Regions from separate parts of the Providencia sp. PROV004 genome, predicted to be linked through region 3. Evidence: predicted binding sites of a transcription regulator. Region 3 holds the regulator's gene; each other region holds the start of a gene.
The links. The regulator PurR, encoded in region 3, represses purine synthesis genes. The targets are predictions, from matches to a motif close to CANGCAAACGTTTGCNTG.
Positions count from the first base shown of each region.

Region 1: serA (phosphoglycerate dehydrogenase) is a predicted target of PurR. The motif match lies at 3,234-3,251, and genes of this name have one in related genera.
Region 2: cvpA (colicin V production protein) is a predicted target of PurR. The motif match lies at 3,064-3,081, and genes of this name have one in related genera.
Region 4: purE (5-(carboxyamino)imidazole ribonucleotide mutase) is a predicted target of PurR. The motif match lies at 4,108-4,125, and genes of this name have one in related genera.

Region 1 covers NZ_CP042859.1:1,492,070-1,497,919, reverse strand. The annotation lists gene FVA69_RS06530 (YecA family protein) at 1-330, opposite strand, end outside; gene zapA (cell division protein ZapA) at 470-799, shown strand; RNA gene ssrS (6S RNA) at 911-1,092, shown strand; gene FVA69_RS06515 (5-formyltetrahydrofolate cyclo-ligase) at 1,212-1,805, shown strand; gene serA (phosphoglycerate dehydrogenase) at 1,844-3,094, opposite strand; gene rpiA (ribose-5-phosphate isomerase RpiA) at 3,539-4,201, opposite strand; gene FVA69_RS06500 (LysR family transcriptional regulator ArgP) at 4,405-5,319, shown strand; gene FVA69_RS06495 (oxidative stress defense protein) at 5,316-5,850, opposite strand, start outside.
Region 2 covers NZ_CP042859.1:1,890,187-1,896,036, reverse strand. The annotation lists gene FVA69_RS08215 (YwqG family protein) at 1-682, opposite strand, end outside; gene purF (amidophosphoribosyltransferase) at 975-2,492, opposite strand; gene cvpA (colicin V production protein) at 2,507-3,010, opposite strand; gene dedD (cell division protein DedD) at 3,190-3,831, opposite strand; gene folC (bifunctional tetrahydrofolate synthase/dihydrofolate synthase) at 3,837-5,126, opposite strand; gene accD (acetyl-CoA carboxylase, carboxyltransferase subunit beta) at 5,116-5,850, opposite strand, start outside.
Region 3 covers NZ_CP042859.1:2,761,768-2,767,617, reverse strand. The annotation lists gene punC (purine nucleoside transporter PunC) at 1-883, opposite strand, end outside; gene punR (DNA-binding transcriptional activator PunR) at 1,006-1,911, shown strand; gene purR (HTH-type transcriptional repressor PurR) at 1,921-2,946, opposite strand; gene sodB (superoxide dismutase [Fe]) at 3,387-3,965, opposite strand; gene FVA69_RS12435 (Grx4 family monothiol glutaredoxin) at 4,445-4,792, shown strand; gene rnt (ribonuclease T) at 4,892-5,536, opposite strand; gene gloA (lactoylglutathione lyase) at 5,664-5,850, opposite strand, start outside.
Region 4 covers NZ_CP042859.1:1,273,854-1,279,703, forward strand. The annotation lists gene FVA69_RS05555 (esterase-like activity of phytase family protein) at 1-947, shown strand, start outside; gene FVA69_RS05560 (MFS transporter) at 1,074-2,312, opposite strand; gene purK (5-(carboxyamino)imidazole ribonucleotide synthase) at 2,429-3,511, opposite strand; gene purE (5-(carboxyamino)imidazole ribonucleotide mutase) at 3,511-4,026, opposite strand; gene lpxH (UDP-2,3-diacylglucosamine diphosphatase) at 4,184-4,909, opposite strand; gene ppiB (peptidylprolyl isomerase B) at 4,919-5,413, opposite strand; gene cysS (cysteine--tRNA ligase) at 5,681-5,850, shown strand, end outside.

The DNA.
Region 1 (5,850 bases), 1.3 Mb from region 3:
GTGATTAACCCAACCAGCCAGTGCATCAGCATGGTCAAAAACAGAAGCGTCTTCGTCAGGGAATAGCATGGCAAATGCAAACTCGCTGTCATCAAGTGCTTCAAATGTGGTATCAAAAAGTTCTCGCAGTGGCTGTGCAACAGTTTGAGGGAAAGCTAAACCATCGTTAGCAAGGTCATGGACTAACGTTTGCCAGCTATGGTCACGGCCCCCACCACAGATCAACCCGGTTATTAGACCATGGATTTCCGCAGCAGTAAGTGCGATTGAGTGCTGTTGCAGGAGTTTGTCCAGTGATTCATAGTTTGGTAAAGATTTTTGTATAGACATCTGAATTCGTCATGTTAGCTTATGATTCGTGATATGCTACCATCAAGGATAGCCGCTAGACCAGTATGCTTTTGTCTTATCTATTAATTGCGCCAAATATGATGTATTTACGGCGAGTATTATTCAGTATGGAGGTATCATGTCCGCACAACCTGTCGACATCCAGATTTTCGGGCGCTCAATGCGAGTCAACTGCCCATCAGAACAAAAAGAAGCCCTTCTTGAGTCGGCTAAAGAATTAGAACAGCGCTTGCAAAATCTGAAAGATAGAAGCGGTGTCACCAATATGGAACAGCTTATTTTTATCGTAGCATTGAACGTCTGTCACGAATTAGCACAAGAAAAGACAAAAACGCGTGATTATGCTTATAATATGGAAGAGAAAATAAAAATGTTGCAGCACACAATCGAACAAGCGTTGCACGATCAGGTGAAAATTACTGAGAGGCAGGTATTGCCCCTAGAGTAAATCTGCTTATTAATCAGACACTAGTAGAAAAAAATATACAAAATTAGGGTTGCATTTTAAATCTAGTTTCGTACAATGAAATCACTGAGTAACGATAAGTTCTCAAACCAAATTTCTCTGAGATGCGCGTGAGTGGGCGAGTCCCCTGAGCCGATATTTCAACTAAATAGAATGTGGTTATGGCGCTGGTGAGCATGCCTGATTCGCTCAGGAAGCCTAAAGGTTGCTAAACTGCGTTCACCTTGAACCAAGGGTTCAAGGGTTACAGCCTACAACGGCATCTTGGAGACCCTCAATTAAGTTTCTGCTTATTTTTCATTTGTTTTCTACATAACCGTTCATCTTACGATATACTCTAAGTAATATAATTACTGGATTAACTGTTTTTATCGTATTTATAACAGGTTATCACATGCAAGATTCTCTCTCGACACAACGCCAGCTGGTACGTCAAACTATCCGTCAGGCACGCCGCCAACTAAGCCTTGAACAACAACAAAGTGCCGCTGAGCAAGTCATGCATAACGCATTACACCACCCGAAAATTGTACAAGCCAATAATATTGCTCTGTTTCTTTCTTTTGATGGGGAAATTAACACAAAGCCGCTTATTCATGCACTTTGGGCTCAAGGTAAGCAAGTGTACCTTCCTGTTTTACATCCTTTTAGTCGTCACCATTTGCTGTTTCTTCACTATCGTCCAGATAGCCAACTTGTTAAAAACCGATTTCATATTGATGAGCCACCACTTGATGTCAGAGATGTGCTACCACTCGAAAAACTGGATATCATGCTTATCCCATTAGTGGCATTTGATACTCAAGGGCAACGGTTAGGTATGGGAGGTGGGTTCTATGATAGAACTCTAGCAAATTGGCAACAAACCGGTTTTTATCCAATTGGCCTTGCCCATAATTGCCAGCAAGTCGAAAAGCTCCCTATCGCACACTGGGATATTCCCTTACCCGAAATTATTACGCCGCAAAAAATATGGCGCTGGTCATAAATACCCGCGCCATTATTTCACTCAATTTTTAGCGTAGTTTAGAATAATAAACGCGCACGAATGGTGCCTGGCAAGTCTTTTAATTTCTGAAGCGCTTCATCTGTTTGGTTTGGCGTTTGCATTAATACGTCAATAACCACATAACCTACATTACCTGATGTACGTAAATACTGGCCGACAACGTTAATATTATTTTCCGTGAATACTTGGTTAATACTATTCAGAATACCTGGACGGTTTTCATGAATATGCAAGAAACGGTTTGTATCTTCAGTATGCACTGGCAGAGAAACTTCAGGGAAATTAACCGCAGATAAGGTTGAACCATTATCTGAGTATTTCGCCAACTTACTTGCCACTTCTAGTCCAATATTTTCTTGAGCTTCTTCTGTAGACCCCCCAATGTGCGGCGTTAAAATCACATTGTCGAACTTAATCAATTCAGAGATAAATGGGTCATTAGGGTCATTATTTGCAGCAGGCTCGCTTGGGAAGACATCCACCGCTGCACCGGATAAATGCTTGCTTTCTAACGCTTCAGCCAGTGAAGGAATATCAACCACCGTTCCGCGTGATGCGTTAATGAAAATAGAGCCGGGTTTCATACGGTCAAATTGTTCTTTAGCAAACATATTTTTCGTACTTGGTGTTTCAGGTACATGTAAGCTCACAACATCGCTCATATTCAGCAGTTCAGTTAAAGAACGAACTTGTGTTGCGTTACCTAAAGGTAGTTTGTTTTCAATATCATAAAAGAAAACATTCATACCGATACCTTCAGCTAAGATCCCTAACTGAGTACCAATGTGACCATATCCAACAATACCAAGGCGCTTACCACGCGCTTCAAAACAGCCTTTAGCTTGTTTTTCCCAAATACCGCGGTGTGCTTGCATATTGGCTTCAGGAATGCGACGCAGTAAAAGTAATAACTGGCCTAATACCATTTCTGCAACAGAACGTGTATTCGAAAATGGTGCGTTAAAAACAGGAATACCGCGCTTTGCAGCGGCATCTAAATCAACTTGATTGGTGCCGATACAAAAGCAACCTACTGCAACGAGTTTTTCTGCTGCAGCGAAAATTTCTTCAGTAAGATGAGTACGGGAACGGATACCTACAAAACGTGCATCTTTAATCGCTTCTTTTAATTCTTCGTCGGATAACGCACTTTTGTGATATTCAATATTGGTGTAGCCCGCGGCTTTTAAGTTATCAACCGCACTTTGGTGCACACCTTCTAGCAGTAAAAATTTAATTTTGTCTTTTTGCAAAGATACCTTAACCATTTCCCTACCCTATCGTGAACGTACTTAAGATTTATAACAGATGAACATATGTGTTTGCCTAACATAGCTCAAGAGAGATGACATCTATCTACCTTGAGCTATGAGCGTATACCAACATAGCAAAAAATAGCGCAGTAGCAATACAACCGTTTGCTTAATGGGTACTAAAAAGCGCGAAGAAAAAGAAGTTAAATGGTAGAAAATCAGGGGCGGTAACACAAAATAAGGATTTTTCCTGCACAATGCCTATTTGTGTGAGATATATCACCAAAATAGCTCGATATAAAAAAAAATAAAATAAATTTCAAATTGATGATATTTATAAAACTGGTTAATTAATTTAGCGTTTATCAGCTCATAAACTAATTGCAAAATATTAGTAAAACAAAAAAGCCAGTGAGTATAATGCCACTGGCTTATTAGAATAATTGAATACGATAGAGATTATAACTTGATGGTTTTAACGCCTTCGTTTGCAGTTCCCATCAAAACGACGTCTGCGCCACGATTCGCGAACAACCCAACAGTCACGACACCCGCAATTCCGTTAATGGTATTTTCGAGTGCCACAGGGTCAACGATATTTAAATTATGGACATCTAAAATGACATTGCCGTTATCTGTAATTACATTTTGACGGTACTCTGGTGTACCACCCAGTTTAACCAATTCACGTGCCACATAGCTACGTGCCATTGGGATCACTTCAACAGGCAGTGGGAATTTACCCAACACATCAACTAGCTTAGATTGGTCAACGATACAGACAAAGGTTTTTGCAATTGCAGAAACAATTTTTTCACGTGTTAAAGCGGCACCACCGCCTTTGATCATATTCATGTGGTGGTCAACCTCATCAGCACCATCAACATAAACATCTAATGAATCTACTTCATTACAATCAAATACCGTAATACCCAATGATTTTAATTTTTGAGTTGATGCTTCTGAACTTGATACTGCGCCTTCTATTTGACCTTTCATTGTTGCTAATGCATCAATGAAGTGTGAAGCCGTTGAACCCGTTCCAACACCAACGATAGTGCCCGGTTTTACGTAATCAAGTGCTGCCCAACCTACCGCTTTTTTTAATTCGTCCTGAGTCATGCTCATGCCTTTTAAGATTTAATTGAGTCGTGATTAAGGTTATTAATAACTAGTATATACCGGACACCCAATAAGTTGCAGCCTTGTTCGTTGTATTTGTGTCATGGTTATTGGGATTTACGCCACAACAATAATATTTTTAAGTGTTGCGTGTAAAAATATGGCATAGTGCTTGGTAGAATAACAACAAGGAGATCTTTTTGATGAAGCGCCCTGACTATCGCGCATTACAAGCACTGGATGCCGTTATCCGTGAACGCGGCTTTGAGCGCGCAGCTCAAAAGCTCTGCATCACGCAATCTGCTGTTTCACAACGCATAAAGCAGTTAGAAAATCTGTTTGGGCAGCCATTACTTGTGCGTACCGTTCCGCCACACCCAACTGAACAAGGGCAAAAATTACTAGCACTGCTTCATCAAGTCGAATTATTAGAAGAGCAATGGTTAGGTGATGAAAATAGTGGCTCCACCCCGTTGTTACTTTCACTTGCCGTCAACGCCGACAGCTTGGCAACTTGGTTTCTTCCAGCCCTAAACCCTGTATTAGGCAATAGCCCTATTCGGTTAAATATTCAGGTTGAAGATGAAACACGAACCCAAGAACGTTTAAGACGCGGTGAAGTGGTAGGCGCTATCAGTATTCAACCTCAAGCCTTACCTGGTTGCTTAGTCGATAAACTTGGCGCACTGGACTATATTTTTGTCGCATCACCCGGCTTTGCGGCAAAATATTTTCCCGATGGCGTTACTCGCTCTTCGTTATTAAAAGCACCTGCGGTTGCTTTCGACCATTTAGATGATATGCACCAAGCCTTTGTTCAACAAAACTTTGGCTTGTCGCCGGGTAGTGTCCCATGCCATATCGTGAACTCCTCGGAGGCCTTTGTACAGTTGGCGAAACAAGGTTCGACCTGCTGTATGATCCCACATTTGCAGATAGCCAGTGAATTGGCGAATGGTGAATTGGTTGATTTAACTCCAGGGTTATGCCAACGACGCATGCTTTACTGGCACCGCTTCGCACCTGAAAGCCGCACAATGAAAAATGTGACTGACGCCCTATTAAAAACTGGGCGCCAGATGTTAAAACAAGAAGATGAACCAACAGCAAAAAGCTAGCGTTTTAATTCAAATACCACATCGACTTGGTCATTAAAATCAATACTCTGTTGTTCATAGGTTTCATCAATCTTGAGGTCTTGAGCAACAGAGGCTTTCATTGCCCCGCCGTAATTTCTTGCAGCGATTGGATATGGCACCGCCGCTGGCGCATTATAGTTAATGCTATACAATGGGCCTAACTGAACATTAAAGCCTTTCGCTAAGATATTGGCTTGTTCCGTCGCATTTTTAATCGCTTGAGACCGTGCTTCATCACGATACTGTTGCGGGTTAGCCACACCGAACTGTACTGAATTTATTTCATTGAGACCCGCAGCTAAAGCGCCGTCTAACAAGACATTAAGTTGGTCTAATTTCTTCACTTTCACTTCAACAGAACGTGTTGCCGTGTAGCCTTCGATAGTTGATTTTTGTTTCACACTGCTATAATCATATTTAGGCTGAGTTCGAACATTTGCTGCGTTAATATCTTGTTTTTCAATACCATTTTTCTTAAGAAACTCAAAATACTCTGCAACTCGCTTATCG
Region 2 (5,850 bases), 870 kb from region 3:
ATTGTTGAATATCTTTTTCGTATTCTCTTGGGTCGGTTTGAGTGAAGAACGGATAACCGCCTATGCAATGTGCCCCTGATTCAAAAGTATCACTGTAAGGCTCAACCCATTCGTCGTAAAAGTCTTCACCGTCAAATTGGTCCTCATAATCATAGAGGTTATCAACCCCTAATATTTTCTGACCAAATTGGAAATCATCGATGCTGATGAACTGTTCCGCAGGCGTATATTCAATACTGTATTGGTGATCTATAGGGGTATAGTAATCATCGGAATGAGCCGCAATCACGGCAGAAAAATCTTGAGTTAATTGGCTGGCATCTTCAATAATATCTTCCCAATAAATAATGCGGAAATCTTCCTGTTTTTGCCTTTGTTCAAAGTCAGCTCCATATAAGTCATCACCACCAATAAAAAACTGTAAAATACCCTTTTCAGGGTAATTTTCTAATTTAGGCATTTGTGCAAAGTTAATTTGGGCAAGTAACTTGAGCGGCGTTCCTGCGCTATTCGTCGGATACTTTTCATTTATTGGCAAATACGGCATTCCCCCGACACGACTATCCCATAAAATATAGTCTTCAACTGGGGTTAACGTCATTTCAACAAGGGATTTTTTAGTGGATTTGATTTTATCTACAAAAGGTTTAATCACATCAGGAAGGGAGTTGAAATCAGCCATATATCGCTCCAAATAGGCAGTTAATGTCCCTCTAGCTTACTCGATTTTTACGTATTTTAAATCAGATATAACTGTAACTTAGGCCTTCATTTGACGTCATAGTTTTCTTGATATTTTAGGCTACAGATTAAAGATGGGAAAAATCAGAATCACTGTGGATTTTCTATATAGTTAGGGTTACAGCTAGGCGGCTAGCAAAGAGACCCTAGGAGCGTAGAAAACTACGTGACTAGGGCGAATTTGTGAAGCCAACAACGCTGTAGCCCAAACTATGACGAAAATTGACGAAAATTTAGCCTTCGTTATAAATCTCTAGGTCTTCAACCTCACTCTGATCCTTCAATTTTAACTCATCGTCTTTTCGTAAGTTTTCTAGGTAGTCTAAATAACTTTGGTCGATATCTTTGGTCACATATATGCCATCAAATACGGAGCACTCAAATTCGGTGATTTCAGGGTTTTCTTCACGGACGGCAGCGACTAAATCGGTTAAATCTTGGAAAATTAGCCCGTCTGCACCGATAAGTTTGCGAATTTCATCCACTTCGCGACCGTGTGCTATTAACTCATTTGCATTTGGCATATCAATGCCATATACGTTCGGAAAACGCACTTCCGGTGCCGCTGAAGCAAAGTAAACATTTTTTGCTCCCGCTTCCCGCGCGAGTTCAACGATTTGCTCAGATGTTGTGCCGCGAACAATGGAGTCATCAATGAGTAAAACGTTTTTATCACGAAACTCTGCACGGTTCGCATTGAGCTTACGACGGACTGATTTGCGACGCTCTTGTTGACCCGGCATGATAAACGTACGACCAACATAACGATTTTTCACAAAACCTTGGCGGTAAGGTTTATCCAGAATATGTGCGATTTCTAGTGCGATATCACACGATGTTTCTGGAATAGGAATTACCACATCGATGTTTAAATCTTCCCATTCTCGAGCAATTTTGGCGCCCAATTTTTGCCCCATGCGTAATCTTGCGTTATACACAGACACTTTATCAATAAAGGAGTCTTGGCGAGCAAAATATACATATTCAAAGATACATGGGGTCAATTGCGGGTTATCAGAACATTGGCGTGTAAATAATTGCCCTTTTTCTGTCACATAGACCGCTTCACCTGGAGCAACATCGCGTAAAAATTCGAACCCTAAAGTATCAAGCGCAACACTTTCTGAAGCGACCATATATTCATGCTCACCGCTTTCAGTAATGCGGCGCCCTAGTACTAATGGGCGAATACCATGAGGGTCACGGAAAGCTAACATTCCATGACCGATAATTAGTGCCACACAAGCATATGCGCCACGTAGTTTTTTGTGCATGGCTGACACCGCACTGAAAACATTGTCTGGCTCAAGAGGAAAATGATCAAACCTATCAAGCTCATGCGCTAATACGTTCAGTAATATCTCAGAATCAGAAGTAGTATTCACATGGCGACGCGCTGTTTCAAATAAACTCCGAGTGAGCTCATGAGCGTTTGTCAGATTACCATTATGTGCAAGTGTAATACCAAAAGGTGAGTTTACGTAGAAAGGCTGCGCCTCAGAAGCGCTCGAGCTACCGGCTGTTGGATAACGGACATGCCCTAACCCCATGCAGCCTTGTAATCTCAACATATGACGTGTTTCAAACACATCTTTAACAAGACCATTTGCTTTGCGTAAACGAATGTTGTTTTTGCCATCAATCGTGGCAATACCTGCTGCATCTTGCCCACGATGCTGAAGCACCGTGAGAGCATCATAAATTGATTGGTTTACCGGTGTAACACCGGCGATACCGACAATACCGCACATTTAGTCTTTCCTCATCAGCCAGACGGAGAAATGTTCTCCGGTAGGAAACTTGACGCATTTTGCAGGTAGTCAAAAAACCACCTGATTATATGACTGAACTGCGGAATAAGTTCCGAACGCTGCCAATCCTCACTTTGAGGTAATGGTGTAAATGTGTCGAGAAAAAACAGTAATGCCGAAACTATTAACACACCACGCAGCGCACCGAAGCAGATCCCCAGAACTCGATCTGTACCTGATAACCCGGTTTTTTGTACTAACGAGCTAATCACATAGTTCACCACCGCGCCAACAATTAATGTGGCAATAAACAGTGCAGCGATAGCAATGCCATTTCTAACCAGCACATCCTCAAAACGAGTAAAGTAGCCCGCTAAGTAAGGATAAAACGTACTCGCAACAAAAAAAGCACAGCCCCATGTAACCAGAGAGAGCGCCTCTCGTACAAAACCACGGATCAAGCTAACTAGTGCCGAGAAGCCAATAATGGCGATAATTGTGTAATCTATCCAGACCATATTTCATTCCAAAATTCGCACTCACGACATCAGCGGAGTGCATTCTAACAGAAAACGAAAACGTTTGCGTAACCATTTTTCTATCAAATTTAAAAAAATAGCGGCGAAAATAAAAAATCATAATCGCCGCAGTAAGTTACTAAATCCCCTTACCTTTTAGGGATTATTTAAATTCTATTTTAAGGTTTATAGCTTTGGATTATCCCTTTCGTCCCCGTAATCTTATTCAGTTCTGGTAAAGCTGCTTCTAGCCTCTGCCTTGAAGCCTCAGGCCCAACGTAGATCCGTGTAAGTTTATTATTCACTGGTTTGGCAGGAACCGTATAAACTTGGTAACCGGACAACCTTAGTTTAGCGACAATCTCTTCAACTTTACTTGCATTGTTCAATGCAATCACTTGCACAACAAACGCTTTGCCCTGTGGTTGAGGCTTAGGTTCTGGCTTAGGCTCGGGTTTTGGTTGTGGTTTCGGCTCAACTTTAAGTTCAGGCTTAGGCTCCGGCTTGACGGGTTCAACTACGCTCGGCGCAGGAGTTGTCGTCGATGGACGGGTTTCAACCTGCTCATTCTGTTGCTGCGTAATGGCTTCTGACAACATGGCTTCAGAAGCACCTTCTGAAGAAGCGGTGGTAGTCGTACTCACAATAGGCGCTATTGCTTCAATATCTTCTTCATCACCCGGTTTAGGGATAATAGGAATGGCCGCAAATTCATTTTCATTGTATTTCTTATCGCCATCAAGCAGAGCAGGAAGCACAATAACTCCCACTGCAACAAGCACAATGGCGCCAGCAAGTCGATTCTGAAATTTACTAGCCACCGGCACTATCCTTCTTGATTTTCCAATAACATCATGACGTGAGCAACGGTATGAAATGACCCGCACACCACAATCACATCTTGCTCGTTTGCATCGATGCAAGCTTGCTGCCACGCTTTTTCTACGCTGTCAAACTGGTTAGCTGTCGGTAAATGTTGACTCAGTTGAGCCACATCAGCCCCCCTAAACTCAGTTAATGGCGCAAGGTACCAATCGGTGACTTGTTGTGATAAACACTCAAGCGTACCTTTGATGTCTTTATCACCTAGCATCCCGACAACCGCACGAATATGACGACCTTTAGTTTCAGGCAAGGCAGCCAATTTACTAACTAAGTACCCTGCTGCATGAGGGTTATGCGCCACATCCAAGATCATCAACGGTTTTTCACCGACAATTTGGAAGCGCCCCGGTAATTGAGCTGATTTCAAACCTTGATGAATAGCGGACTCAGTCACTTTTTGGGCAAAATCAGCATCAATTTCCAATAAGCAACTCACCACACCTAGCGCTGTTGCTGCGTTCGCTAAAGGCACATTCGGTAACGGTAAATTATGCCATTCACGCTGTGAACTTTGCCATGACCAACTATTTGCTTGCTCACTGTATTGCCAATCCGTCCCACGACGAAATAGCTTCGTACCTAAATGCTCAGCCACTTGACTGATTGAAGCTGGCATATCCGGCTCACCAACCACACCATAATGGCCAGCACGGAAGATACCAGCTTTTTCATAACCAATATGTTCACGGTCTGAACCAAGCCAATCAGTGTGATCAAGTGCGATACTGGTGATTGCGGCTATATCTGCATCAACGACATTTGTCGCGTCTAACCGCCCACCTAAACCGACTTCTAAAATCACAATATCGAGTTTAGCTTGTTTAAATAGCTGTAACGCCGCCAAAGTGCCATATTCAAAATAGGTGAGAGAAATATCTGCTCGCTGAGCTTCAATTATGGCAAATGCCTCGCAGAAATCAGACTCGGGAAGTTCTTGGCCTTGAATACGAACGCGTTCGGTATAACGGATAAGATGCGGTGAACTGTATACCCCAACTTTTAACCCAGACGCCATAAATATGGACTCTAGTGTATGACAAGTTGTCCCTTTCCCGTTGGTTCCCGTCACAGTGATAACTTTGGGAGCAGGCTGCGTTAGGTTCATTTTCCTAGCAACTTGACCGACTCGCTCCAACCCCATATCAATATTTTGGCTATGTAAGTCGGTGAGATAAGAAAGCCAAGCCTCCAATGGAGACTTGGCATTAGGAATGATTAGATTACTCATCATCTTTTTTATGCTTTTCAGAATCCTTTTTTGGCTCTTGGGCATCAAGTTCATCAACGGCATCGATGTCGATTTCAACCGTTTCCGCTACGATGATTGGTGTCTCATTAAAGCTTGGTTTATTGGTTAACATCGCCAATATTTCAGCTAAACGGTCACGCATCTCAGGGCGGCGAACTATCATGTCAATCGCGCCTTTCTCAAGTAAGAATTCACTGCGTTGGAAGCCTTGCGGTAATTTTTCGCGAACAGTTTGCTCGATAACACGTGGCCCTGCGAAACCAATTAACGCTTTCGGCTCTGCCACGTTAATATCACCTAACATTGCCAAACTTGCAGACACCCCACCCATGGTTGGGTCAGTTAATACTGAAATGTAAGGTAAGCCACGCTCTTGCAATTTTGCTAATGCGGCACTGGTTTTGGCCATCTGCATTAATGATAACAGTGCTTCTTGCATACGCGCACCGCCACTTGAAGAGAAACATACCAACGGGCAGTTATCTTCCAAAGCTTGTTCGACAGCACGGACAAAACGTGCACCGACAACTGAAGCCATTGAACCGCCCATAAAGGCGAATTCAAACGCTGCAGCCACTACTGGCATGCCTTTCAACGTGCCTTTCATCACGACGATCGCGTCTTTTTCACCCGTTTCTTTTTGTGCTGCAACAATACGATCTTTATATTTTTTTGAATCTTTGAACTTCAGAATATCTTTAGGCTC
Region 3 (5,850 bases):
ATAAAATGGACATGCTTAGCGCGTAACCAAGAAGTAACAATGGAAATATTGTTTCTGCTCGGATTTTTGCTAATAAAATACGGCAGCCATATCCACCAATAATGAAGGCTAGAGTTTGTGGAATATAACTCAAACCAATATCAGCAGGATTGAAGCCCATATTGCGTAAAATAAAGGGAGAACCTGTTAGCCAAGCGAAGAAACCTGCACTACAGGATGCATAAACTAGTACGTTGCCGCTGAAAACAGGGGAACTGAGCAAATTTGAGAAAGAAATCTTAGCTTGTGGTTGGTTGTCATCAGTTATTGTTTTAACTGAAACATTTTTCAAAAAGAGCGTTGGTAATAAAAGTAATATACCCACCGCCATTAGGATCAGGAAAATTGCTTCCCATGTTTGGTGCTCAAGAACCCATGCACCTAATAATGGCGCTAAAGCAGGGGATAGCGCGACTAGCGGCATAATAGAAGCAAAAACTTTTTGGGTATTTGCTTCATCATAGCGGTCGATAACTAGTGCTTGCCACAAAACAGCCGCGGAGCAGACTCCAACCGCCTGTAAAAAACGTAGTGTTAATAGCTGTGTTGCGGTTTCCACCCAATAAATAGCTAAGCTACTTAAAATGAAAATAGTTAAGCCCACAATGAGAACAGGCTTACGGCCAAGTTTGTCTGATAATGGCCCCCATAATAGCTGAGCGAAGGCAAAACCAGCTAAAAAGATACTGAGAGAAGCACTGATCGCGCCTTCGGATGTATGCAGGGTGTCTTGCATAGCACCAAATGCAGGTAAATACATATCAATGGCTAAAAACCCCAGCATGCTAAGTCCTGCAAGGTACACCATAAATCCAGGGGCGTTTTTTTTCACAGTATTCGACATAATTATTACTTATCTGATATTTAAAAAAATGTTAATGATGACGCCATTGTATAGGCTATTTTTTTAGGTTGTGAAACGGTAATATTTGGATCTTGTTATCAAAATTTTTGAAAGGAGAAGTTATGTGGTCTGCGCATGCACTCGAAGTGATTGATGCAGTTGCTCGAACTGGAAGCTTTAGTGGTGCTGCTGAAGAATTGCACCGTGTACCTTCTGCAATCAGCTATACCGTTAAGCAAGTTGAAGAATGGCTTGCGGTTCCTCTGTTTGAGCGTCGACATCGTGATGTTGTGCTAACGGAAGCTGGGGCGATATTTATTAAGGAGAGCCGTTCTGTTATCAAAAAAATGACAGATACTCGTCACCAGTGTCAGCAAGTTGCGAATGGTTGGCGTGGTCAATTTAGTATTGCCGTTGATTGTATTGTCAAACCACAGCGGACAGAACAGCTAATTCTTGATTTTTATCGTCATTTTCCTGATATCGAACTCTTTATTCATCCAGAGGTGTTTAATGGGGTGTGGGATGCACTTGCTGATGGGCGTGTAGATGTTGCGATTGGTGCGACTCGAGCATCTCCAATTGGTGAAAGGTATAGTTTCCGTGATATGGGTTTTATGTCGTGGATGTGTGTTGCAAGCCCAGAGCACCCATTAGCCAGAATAGGTGAAAAACTGACCGATGATCAAATGAGAGAGTACCCTAGTTTGTGCCTTGAAGATACTTCACGTAACCTACCCAAACGTGATACTTGGGCTCTTGATAACCAGCGTCGGCTTGTTGTGCCTTACTGGGAAAATGGCTTAGCTTGTTTAGTTAATGGGTTATGTGTTGGGATGGTACCTGAGCATCGAGCGGCTCCGCTTTGTGAAAACGGCCAATTAGTTGAACTATCATTAGCGCAGCCTTTTCCACCCAGTCCTTGCTGTTTAACTTGGGTGGAAAATAATACATCACCAGCGCTCAGCTGGTTGTTAGATTACCTTGGCGATAACGAAACGCTTAACGCAGAGTGGCTTTCAACCTAGTTATTCGTACTATCGGCGGTAATCGATAAATGGACCATCTGCAACAGAACGACGTTCTACAAGGCGAGGGTGGACTTCGATTGTTTGAGCATCTTCGCGCTTATTGACGATACGATCGAGCAGCATTGTGAAGGCCATTTGCCCTAAACGCTCTTTGGGTTGGTGGATTGTGGTCAATGCCGGTGTAAAATAGCGCGCATTTCGCACATTATCATAGCCAATGATTGAAATATCTTGTGGAACACGTAATCCCATTTCATCAGCGGCACAAATTGCTCCCATTGCCATGATATCACCACCACAAAATACAGCGGTAGGGCGCTGTTTATGGCTTAAAATTTGCGTCATTGCTTTATAGCCAGACTCAGGTTCGAAATCCCCCTGAACTATCCATTCTTCTTTTAGTGTAATTTTGGCCTCTTCCATTGCTTTTTTGAAGCCAGTTAAACGTCCAATACCTGTATTTCTTTCAAGTGAACCAGGGATCACTCCAATATCGCGATGCCCACGGTCAATTAAATAGCGACCTGCTAGGTATCCACCATGGAACGAGTTATCAATAATGCTATCTGTAAAATCGCCACGAGAAGTTCCCCAGTCCATGACTACCATTGGGATATTGCGGTAATCTTCTAGCATACCAATTAAGGTATCAGGGTACTCGGAACACATCACAAGTAAGCCATCAACGCGCTTTTGTGCTAGCATCTGTAAATACGCTTTTTGTTTTCCCAAATTGTTATGAGAATTACAAAGAATCAGCGTATAGCCTTTTTCATAACAGCTATTTTCAACAGATTCGATCACCTCAGCGAAGTAAGGCGCTTCACTGGAAGTTGCTAACAACCCAATCGACTTTGTGTGGTTAACTTTTAAACTACGGGCAACCGCACTTGGCGAATAATTGAGCTCTTTAATTGCAGCCCAAACCGCAGCCTTAGTGTCATCAGCTACAAAGCGCGTTTTATTAATAACATGGGATACGGTTGTGGTAGATACGCCAGCGCGCTTCGCCACATCTTTAATCGTTGCCATGGGGGAAAAAAACTCCTGACCAATAACCGGTCTCTATAAGAATTCTTGTTAAAAAATTACCTGCATATTGATGCATTGATCCTTTGCTGGCAATAATTTAGCGATTTGTTGTCGATTTTGTCTGATCTAGCGCAAAAACGAAAGAAATAATTGATGTTATAACATGTGATATAGACACTAGTTTTACTTTTTTGGATATGTATACTTAATAACCTTTATTGTTTCATGGTTATTTATTAATTCAATTACATTAGAATGAGAGGAACTCATGGATACAGATGTTAAATATGGATTGCTTGCTGCGCTGGGCTCATTAGCATTAATTATCTTTCTTGCTGCGCATATTTTCTGATTTTATTTCAGCCTTGAGTAGGGTGAATTTAAAAGGGCGAGTATATCTCGCCCTTGCAGTATCTAAACTTAGCAACAAGCAGAAATTGTTATGCTAAATTTTCTTCCACAAATTTCCAGTTAACCAGTGCCCAGAAGTTTTCTAAATATTTAGGGCGAGCGTTACGGTAATCGATATAGTAAGCGTGCTCCCAAATATCAACAGTTAACACGGGCTTATCATCACCAGAAATAGGTGTTGCAGCGTTAGATGTATTCACTATAGCAAGGCTACCATCTGCTTTTTTCACCAGCCATGTCCAACCTGCACCAAAATTTTTGGTTGCTGCATCAGTAAATTGAGCTTTAAATTCAGCGAAAGAACCGAATGATTTATTGATTGCATCAGCTACTTTACCTGTTGGTTCACCACCTGCATTTGGCGCTAAGCAATTCCAATAGAAAGTGTGATTCCAAACTTGTGCTGCGTTGTTAAAAACTCCGGCTTCAGAAGTTTTGATAATTTCTTCTAAAGATTTTCCTTCAAAGTCAGTGCCTTTGATTAGGTTATTTAAGTTAACAACGTACGTGTTATGGTGCTTACCATAGTGATATTCTAAGGTTTCAGCTGAGATATAAGGTTCTAAAGCATCTTTTGCATACGGTAAAGCGGGTAGTTCAAATGACATTTCGTACTCCTTGATTGCTTTTATATCAAAAAACTTAGGGTGTTTGCTCTTAAAATGAGCGAAATAGTCGGTTACTGCTTATCATTAGAGTTTCGCCTATCGGCGATATGATATTTAATATATTAATGATAACACGTTAAACCTTACAAAGGTAAAGGTAATAGCGTTACTCAAATGTTAACAAATAAATAGGGGAGTTACACATAGAAATCATATGGATATTCCGAATAGATGACCTGAATATATCAAATATGCATTTTTAACTAGAAATAGCTGCTTGTTTGACTTAGGTAAAGAGAAGATAGAAAAGATGCCTTTTTGCTTTTTGGAATGCTATAGTAATGCCCCTATAAAACTGGCATATTGTATGAAACAATTCAGTTTCTTATTATATCAGTCAATGTATTCTGTTAAGTTGCGGTAGACTCTCAGTTACCGGCTGACTGCAAACCTGCATCTTTGTTTTAAGGAAGTTAAAAATGACAACTATTGAAAGAATTGAGCGCCAAATTAAAGAAAACCCAATTTTATTATATATGAAAGGCTCTCCTAAACTTCCGAGCTGTGGTTTTTCTGCTCAAGCAGTACAAGCTCTGTCTTCTTGTGGTGAGCGTTTTGCTTATGTTGATATCTTACAAAACCCAGATATTCGCGCTGAATTGCCAAAATACGCAAACTGGCCGACTTTTCCACAATTATGGGTGGATGGTGAGCTGGTCGGTGGCTGTGATATCATCATGGAAATGTTCCAGCGTGGTGAGCTCCAGTCTCTAATCAAAGAAACTGCGGATAAATATCGTCCAGCAGATGAAGCTAGCGCAGACTAAATTAAGCCACAAATAAAAGACGTAAAAACCGTATTTGACGAAGGCATTTTTGCTTTACATCAAATACGGTTTTTTCTGTCATGGTGATTTACTAAAAGATTATTGACTGTCTTCAATAATTGGCCAACCACCCAATTTTTTCCACTTATTAACGATTTCACAAAATAGCAAAGCCGTGCGATTCGTATCATACAGTGCGCCATGAGCTTGTTTACCATCGAATGGGATACCCGCAGAAACACAAGCTTTTGCCAGAATTGTTTGACCAAATACAAGGCCACTCAGTGCTGCAGTATCGAAGGTCGCAAATGGATGGAAAGGATTACGTTTTAAACCTGCTCGCTCGGCCGCATTCATGACAAAGCTGTGATCAAAATTAGCATTATGAGCGACAATAATTGCGCGATTACAATCTGTGTTTTTCATTCCTTTGCGAATGACTTTAAATATCGCATGAAGGGCGTCATATTCGCTAACAGCACCGCGTAGAGGGTTTGTTGGATCAATTCCGGTGAAGGCAAGAGCGGACGGTTCAAGATTCGCCCCTTCAAAAGGTTCTACATGAAAATGCAATGTTTCATCCATGGAGAGCCAGCCGTCTTTATCCATTTTTAAGGTGATGGCAGCAATTTCTAACAGGCCGTCAGTTTTTGCATTAAACCCACCAGTTTCAACATCAATAACGACAGGATAGTATCCCCTAAAGCGGTTCACTAGGGCGTTTGGATTGTTTTTTTCAGACATTAGGACTTTCGATTTTAGTTTTCTAGTTGGATGACATTATGCCAAAACCAGTAAAAATTTGCAGGTAAACGGTGATAGAAGTTTAGGTGCTAAGTTAGGTACCTAAACTTCTAAATCATATCGCGAATTAATGGCCTAAGCCTTTACTTGCGCTTTTATTTTCGATCAGTTCAATTTTATAACCATCAGGATCTTCCACAAATGCAATCACAGTGGTTCCGCCCTTAACAGGGCCCGCTTCACGTGTGACGTTTCCACCTGCGTTACGGATATCATCGCACGTTTTTGCAACATCATCGACGCCTAGAGCGATA
Region 4 (5,850 bases), 1.5 Mb from region 3:
GTAATACGACACCATTAAAAACGGTTTTCTTCCATGATCCCGATAAAATTATCCCTTTTCATATTACGAATGAAAGTACAAAAGAACGCTATTTAACAGGCAGTGATTTTGATCCTGAAAGCTTTCAATTTGCGGATGGTGCTTTATGGGTTGGTGATGAGTTTGGTCCTTACTTAATCAAAATGGATTTGGATGGCAAGGTATTAGCCTTGTTTGAAACGCAAGTAGATGGAAAGAAAGTCGTTTCTCCTGACCACTACCAAATCACCACACCGGGCAAACCCACAGATAAAGTGACTTTCCAAGTCAACCGTTCGAAAGGTTTTGAAGGTATGGCATCATCGCCAGACGGTTCTAAGCTCTATCCAATGCTAGAAGGGGCGATTTGGCTTGATGACAAACAAGATTATGAAAATGTTGATGGCAAACGTGCAGCACGTATTCTTGAATTTGATGTAAAAAAACAAGATTGGACTGGCAGAAGTTGGTTATATGTCTTTGAAGATAACCAAAACGCCATTGGTGATTTTAATCTTATTGATGATACTCACGGCCTAATCATTGAGCGTGATAATGGTGAAGGTACAGCAGATAAAGCCTGCACGGCGGGAAGCAGTAATACTGAAAATTGTTTTAGTAATTTAGCTAAATTCAAGCGTGTTTATCGTATTGAATTTTCAGATAACAATATAGGCAAACCAGTAAATAAGCAGGCTTATATTGATTTAATGAATATCAAAGACCCGAACAATATGGCAAGAAAACCTTTAAATGACGGGGTGTTTACTTTCCCATTCTTTACCATAGAGAACGTTGATGTGGTTGATAGCGAACACATTATTGTTGGCAATGATAATAACTACCCGTTCTCATCCAGTCGTGAACCAAATAAAGCGGATGATAACGAATTTATCTTATTAAAAGTTCCTGAGCTGTTAAAACCATAATTGATTTTGCGCCACATTTTGATTTTTCCGGTGGCACAAATAAGCGGTATGTTTTGATCCAATATCTGGTCTTAAACTTGTTTTCCCTTTGGTTTTAATTTTTCCCGAGCTAAGCACTCGGGATTTTTATTTGTGATTGAGTGCAGGGGGCTTCATCATCAAGGTAAGACCTAAAATCACGACAACAGGCGCAGCAATAATCAAAAATGCAGGGGTGAAACTCCCTGTGAAATCTTTTATTGCACCAGCAATAAAAGGCGCTAAACAAGCAACGGTTGAAATTAAATTCACCACAGAGAATAGTTCTAGGTATGGGCCTCGGCCAAAATAATTTGAAAGCAAAACACTTGATGCCAAAAAAGTCATGCCGTAGCCAATGCCAACGCATAACACAAACAAGATTAGCCATAGCCATGAGGTGGCAATACTGAGGAAGATAACACCTAATACCATGGTAATTAGGCTACCAATTAATAGTTTCTTTGGTTCTAGCCATTCCCCAGCGGCTCCACCAATAAGTCTTGAGAATGCATTAACAAATGCCATTGTGCTTAACAATGAAACCGCCACGGTCAAGCCAAAACCACGCTCTTCAATATGGGCAACAGCAAAGCTATTAACGGTAATACCACACCATAAAAATGAGGTATAAGTTGCAGCAATTAAGTAAAACTGCCATGTACGTAGTGCTCTGCCGACTGTCCATACTTCTGGAGTGCGATAAATGGGTTTACTCGCATCACTCACTTGTTTTTGCATCACTTTTTTTGCGTGTTCTTGTTCTTGTTTACCTTCACGCAGCATAAAAATAGTGATTAACGTGACAATGCTCAGATAAACGGCGCATAGAACCCAATGCATACGCCAAGAGCCTAACTGGTTTGAGGCGTAAAAGTAAATCCAAGGGCCTGCAACGCCTCCCAAACCCCCGATGGTGAAATATAACCCAAAGGCAAGGGATTGCTTTTCAAATAGCCGTGAAAGTACGTAAGTCCCAGGAACTGTGGCGAGTAAGGTGAAACCAATACCAATTAATGCGGTGCCTAAAAAATAGGTGCTGATGGCTTGCGTGGAATAAAGGCTATAAAAACCCGCAACAAAGACACTAGTACCTAGCAATAAAGTGGCCCGTACACCGACTTTACGGATCAGTAGAGAAGGGAGAAAACTCGCAAGCCCGCAAGTTAAGCCCAGTAGCGTAAAACCAAATCCAGCCTCACTCCAACTCCATTTGAGCTCACTTATCATCTCAGGCAAAACCACACCAAGAGATGTAAAGGTGGTTGCAGTGGCTAAAAAATAAACCAGCCCTAATAGAACAAGAATGCACCACTGATAAAACGGACTAAAAGGCTGCGAGGACATATTGACTCCAGTAATGCCGCACACCTTAAATCAGGATATTTGTTTTCTGGATGACGGCGTAAATAGCATAATGCCCGAAAATAGGTTCGGGCATCGAATAGGGCTATTTTCCCTATTTATTGGTGAGAGTACCAGTCTAATTTTGCATTTGCCCACTCAATGCCACTTTTGTACTCATTTGGTAAAAGTGGAACTAAAGCAGCAAGTGTTGCAGACAATTGATTGCAGTCGCGATGAGAAAGGTTTAAATGGCCCACTTTCCGAGCAGGGCGCACCTCTTTTTCATACCAGTGAAGGTGAACTAGGGGGAAATTTAACCAGTTTATATTTACATCCGTACCAATTAAATTGACCATAACAGCAGGACTATACACTTCAGGTGATGGCATTGGCAGGTTTAAAATGGCACGTAGATGTAACTCAAATTGGCTAATGGATGCGCCATTTTGTGTCCAATGGCCGCTATTATGTACTCGAGGCGCAATTTCGTTAATCAGTAGGTTATTGCCCACGACAAAGCATTCCATTGCCATCACACCAATATAACCTAACTCATCCATGACCGCGCTGAGCATGGCTTGAGCTTGTTCCTGTTGCGGGTTAGTTGACTTAGGGAAGGCTACACTCGTTCGCAAAATACCTTCTTGGTGCAAATTATGAGTAATTGGGTAAAAAACGGATTTCCCCTCTGCATTTCGGGCCCCAATGACAGACACTTCCGCGTCAAAAGGGATGCCTTGTTCAACGATACATTCACCGTAAATTTCAGCGGGTAAGTCTTTTTCATCACCAGGGCGAACACGCCATTGACCACGCCCGTCGTAGCCGCCAGTTCTGCGTTTTACAATGAGGAAATCGCCTAAAGTTGCAAATAATTCAGGCCATTGTTCAGGGGATTCTAATAATGCCCAAGGTGCAGTGGAAAGTTGCAAACTATCAAATAAACTTTTTTGTGGGAACCTATCCGCTAAACGTGGAAAAATATCACGGTTAATAAAGGCATTATGGCGAGCTAATTCTTTTGTCAAAGGTGTTTCTGGCCAGCGTTCAATTTCAGCGGTGATGACGCTTTGCTGATAAGGAACGGCTTCCGGCTCTGCATCAAGCCCAACAGGAAAAACGGCGATACCTAATGGCTCACCCGCTTGACGCAGCATGCGACCTAGTTGGCCATTACCAAGCACACAAACGGGTTTCATTATGCTTCCCTCGGGTCTGGGTTGTTTAGCACATCATTGGTTTGTGCTTCACGCCACGCGGCAAGGCGGTTGAAAATAGCAGTATCACTTATTGCTAATACCTGAGCGGCTAACAGTGCTGCGTTTGCTGCACCTGCTTTACCGATTGCTAGTGTGCCGACAGGGATACCTTTAGGCATTTGAACGATGGAGTATAGGCTGTCGACACCACTGAGAGCAGCGCTTTGTACTGGTACACCAAAGACAGGTACTAAGGTTTTTGCAGCTAACATACCCGGTAGATGAGCGGCACCACCAGCGCCTGCAATAATCACATCAACCCCATTTTTTTTCGCATTTTCAGCAAAGGAAAATAATTTATCCGGGGTACGGTGCGCAGAGACGATTTCGACATGAAAAGGAATTTGGAGTTCATTTAATACATCAGCAGCGTGCTGCATTGTCGTCCAATCACTTTTCGAACCCATAACAATGGCGATTTTTGCCGCAGATTGAGCAGAAACTTGGGCAGTCATTTGGTGCTTTCCTGTAGTGAAAAAAACATGACCCTAAGATGGGGAAATTGAATTAAGGTGATCATATCACGGTAATGCAGTCAGGAAAACGTTTGCGTGATTAATAATTAAGCAAACGAGTCGTGTATGCGATGAGAAATTCTGGGGCTAATTAAAATTACTCGAATGGAAAGAAAATCAGTTCAATGCCTTGCTCGCTAATGACAAAAGCAGAACCTTCATAGTGCCATGCACCTAATACACCTCGATAATGCAATTCACCACCGATATTCACCTCATGAATAGCAGGGCGGTGAGTATGACCATGGATCATCCATTGCGCTTGGTGCCTTTGTAATGCATCAATAACGGCTTGCGAATTGACGTCCATAATCGACTCGGCTTTCATGCTGCTTGCATATTGGCTATTTTGTCGCATTTTTTGCGCGATACGGCGACGCACAAAGAGGGGGAGTAGCAGAAACAGCCGTTGGACCCAAGGTGTGTGAACTTTTTTACGGTAGTTTTGATAGGCGGCATCGTCTATACATAATGTATCACCATGCAAAATTAAAATACGTTTACCATAAAGTTCGAGCAATGTTTCTTGCGGTAATAGGGTCATGCCACACTGTTTCGCATAGCGTTTACCGATTAAAAAATCCCGATTTCCATGAATGAAATAACAGGGTATTCCGCGATCTGTAAGCTGTTTTAGTTCGTTGGCAACTTGTTGATGTAGCGGGTTGTTGTCATCATCGCCCACCCAATAATTGAAAAAATCGCCGAGAATATACAGGCTTTCGGCATGGATGGCTTGCTGTTGAATAAAGTTGATAAAACCGGCGGTGATCGCCGGTTCATCTTCACTTAAATGCAAATCTGCAATGATGTAAGTGGACATGCGTCAGGTTTACTCGCTGACAGTCACTTTTTCAATGATAACGTCTTCACGTGGAACGTCTTGGTGGAAACCGCTACGGCCAGTTGAGACACCTTTGATTTTGTCAACAACGTCCATACCTTCAACCACTTCAGCAAATACACAGTAACCCCAGCCATCTGGACGTTCTGAACGGAAGTTTAAGAAGTCGTTGTCAGCAACGTTGATAAAGAACTGTGCTGTTGCTGAATGAGGGTCGTTAGTACGAGCCATTGCTAAGGTACCACGGCTGTTTTTTAAACCGTTGTTAGCTTCGTTTTTGATAGGTGCTTTAGTGTTTTTTTGTTCCATGCCTGGCTCAAAACCACCGCCTTGGATCATGAAACCATTAATAACACGATGGAAAATGGTATTATTGTAAAAACCTTCACGGCAGTAAGTTAAAAAGTTTTCGACTGTAACGGGGGCTTTATCGTCAAACGTTTTGATAACAATATCACCGTGATTGGTATGAAATGTAACCATAATAGCTATCCTGAATAATTGTTTTTTGTGCGCTAACTTGCGAAAGCGTTGAGATCAGCACGTTTATATCACAGATAAAACCTGACTTGAAGCGGAAGGAAGCTTAGCGGGTAGTTTATAGCATAATAGGTGTGTATTAAACCTAATGAATAAACTGAAAAGGAAGCGGGGTAAACCCTTGCATTCTTAAGGTGATCGGGGTTCAATAACATGATATTTTATCGGTAGAAATCGATAATCATTTTTCAAATAAATGGAAAAGTTCAGATGCTACAAATTTTTAATACACTAAGTCGTCAAAAAGAAGAGTTTAAGCCCATCCACGCAGGGAAGATTGGGATGTATGTGTGTGGCATCACTATCTACGACTTGTGTCATATCGGCCACGGCCGTACATTTGTGGCATTTGATGCAATTAGCCGCTATTTACGTTATTT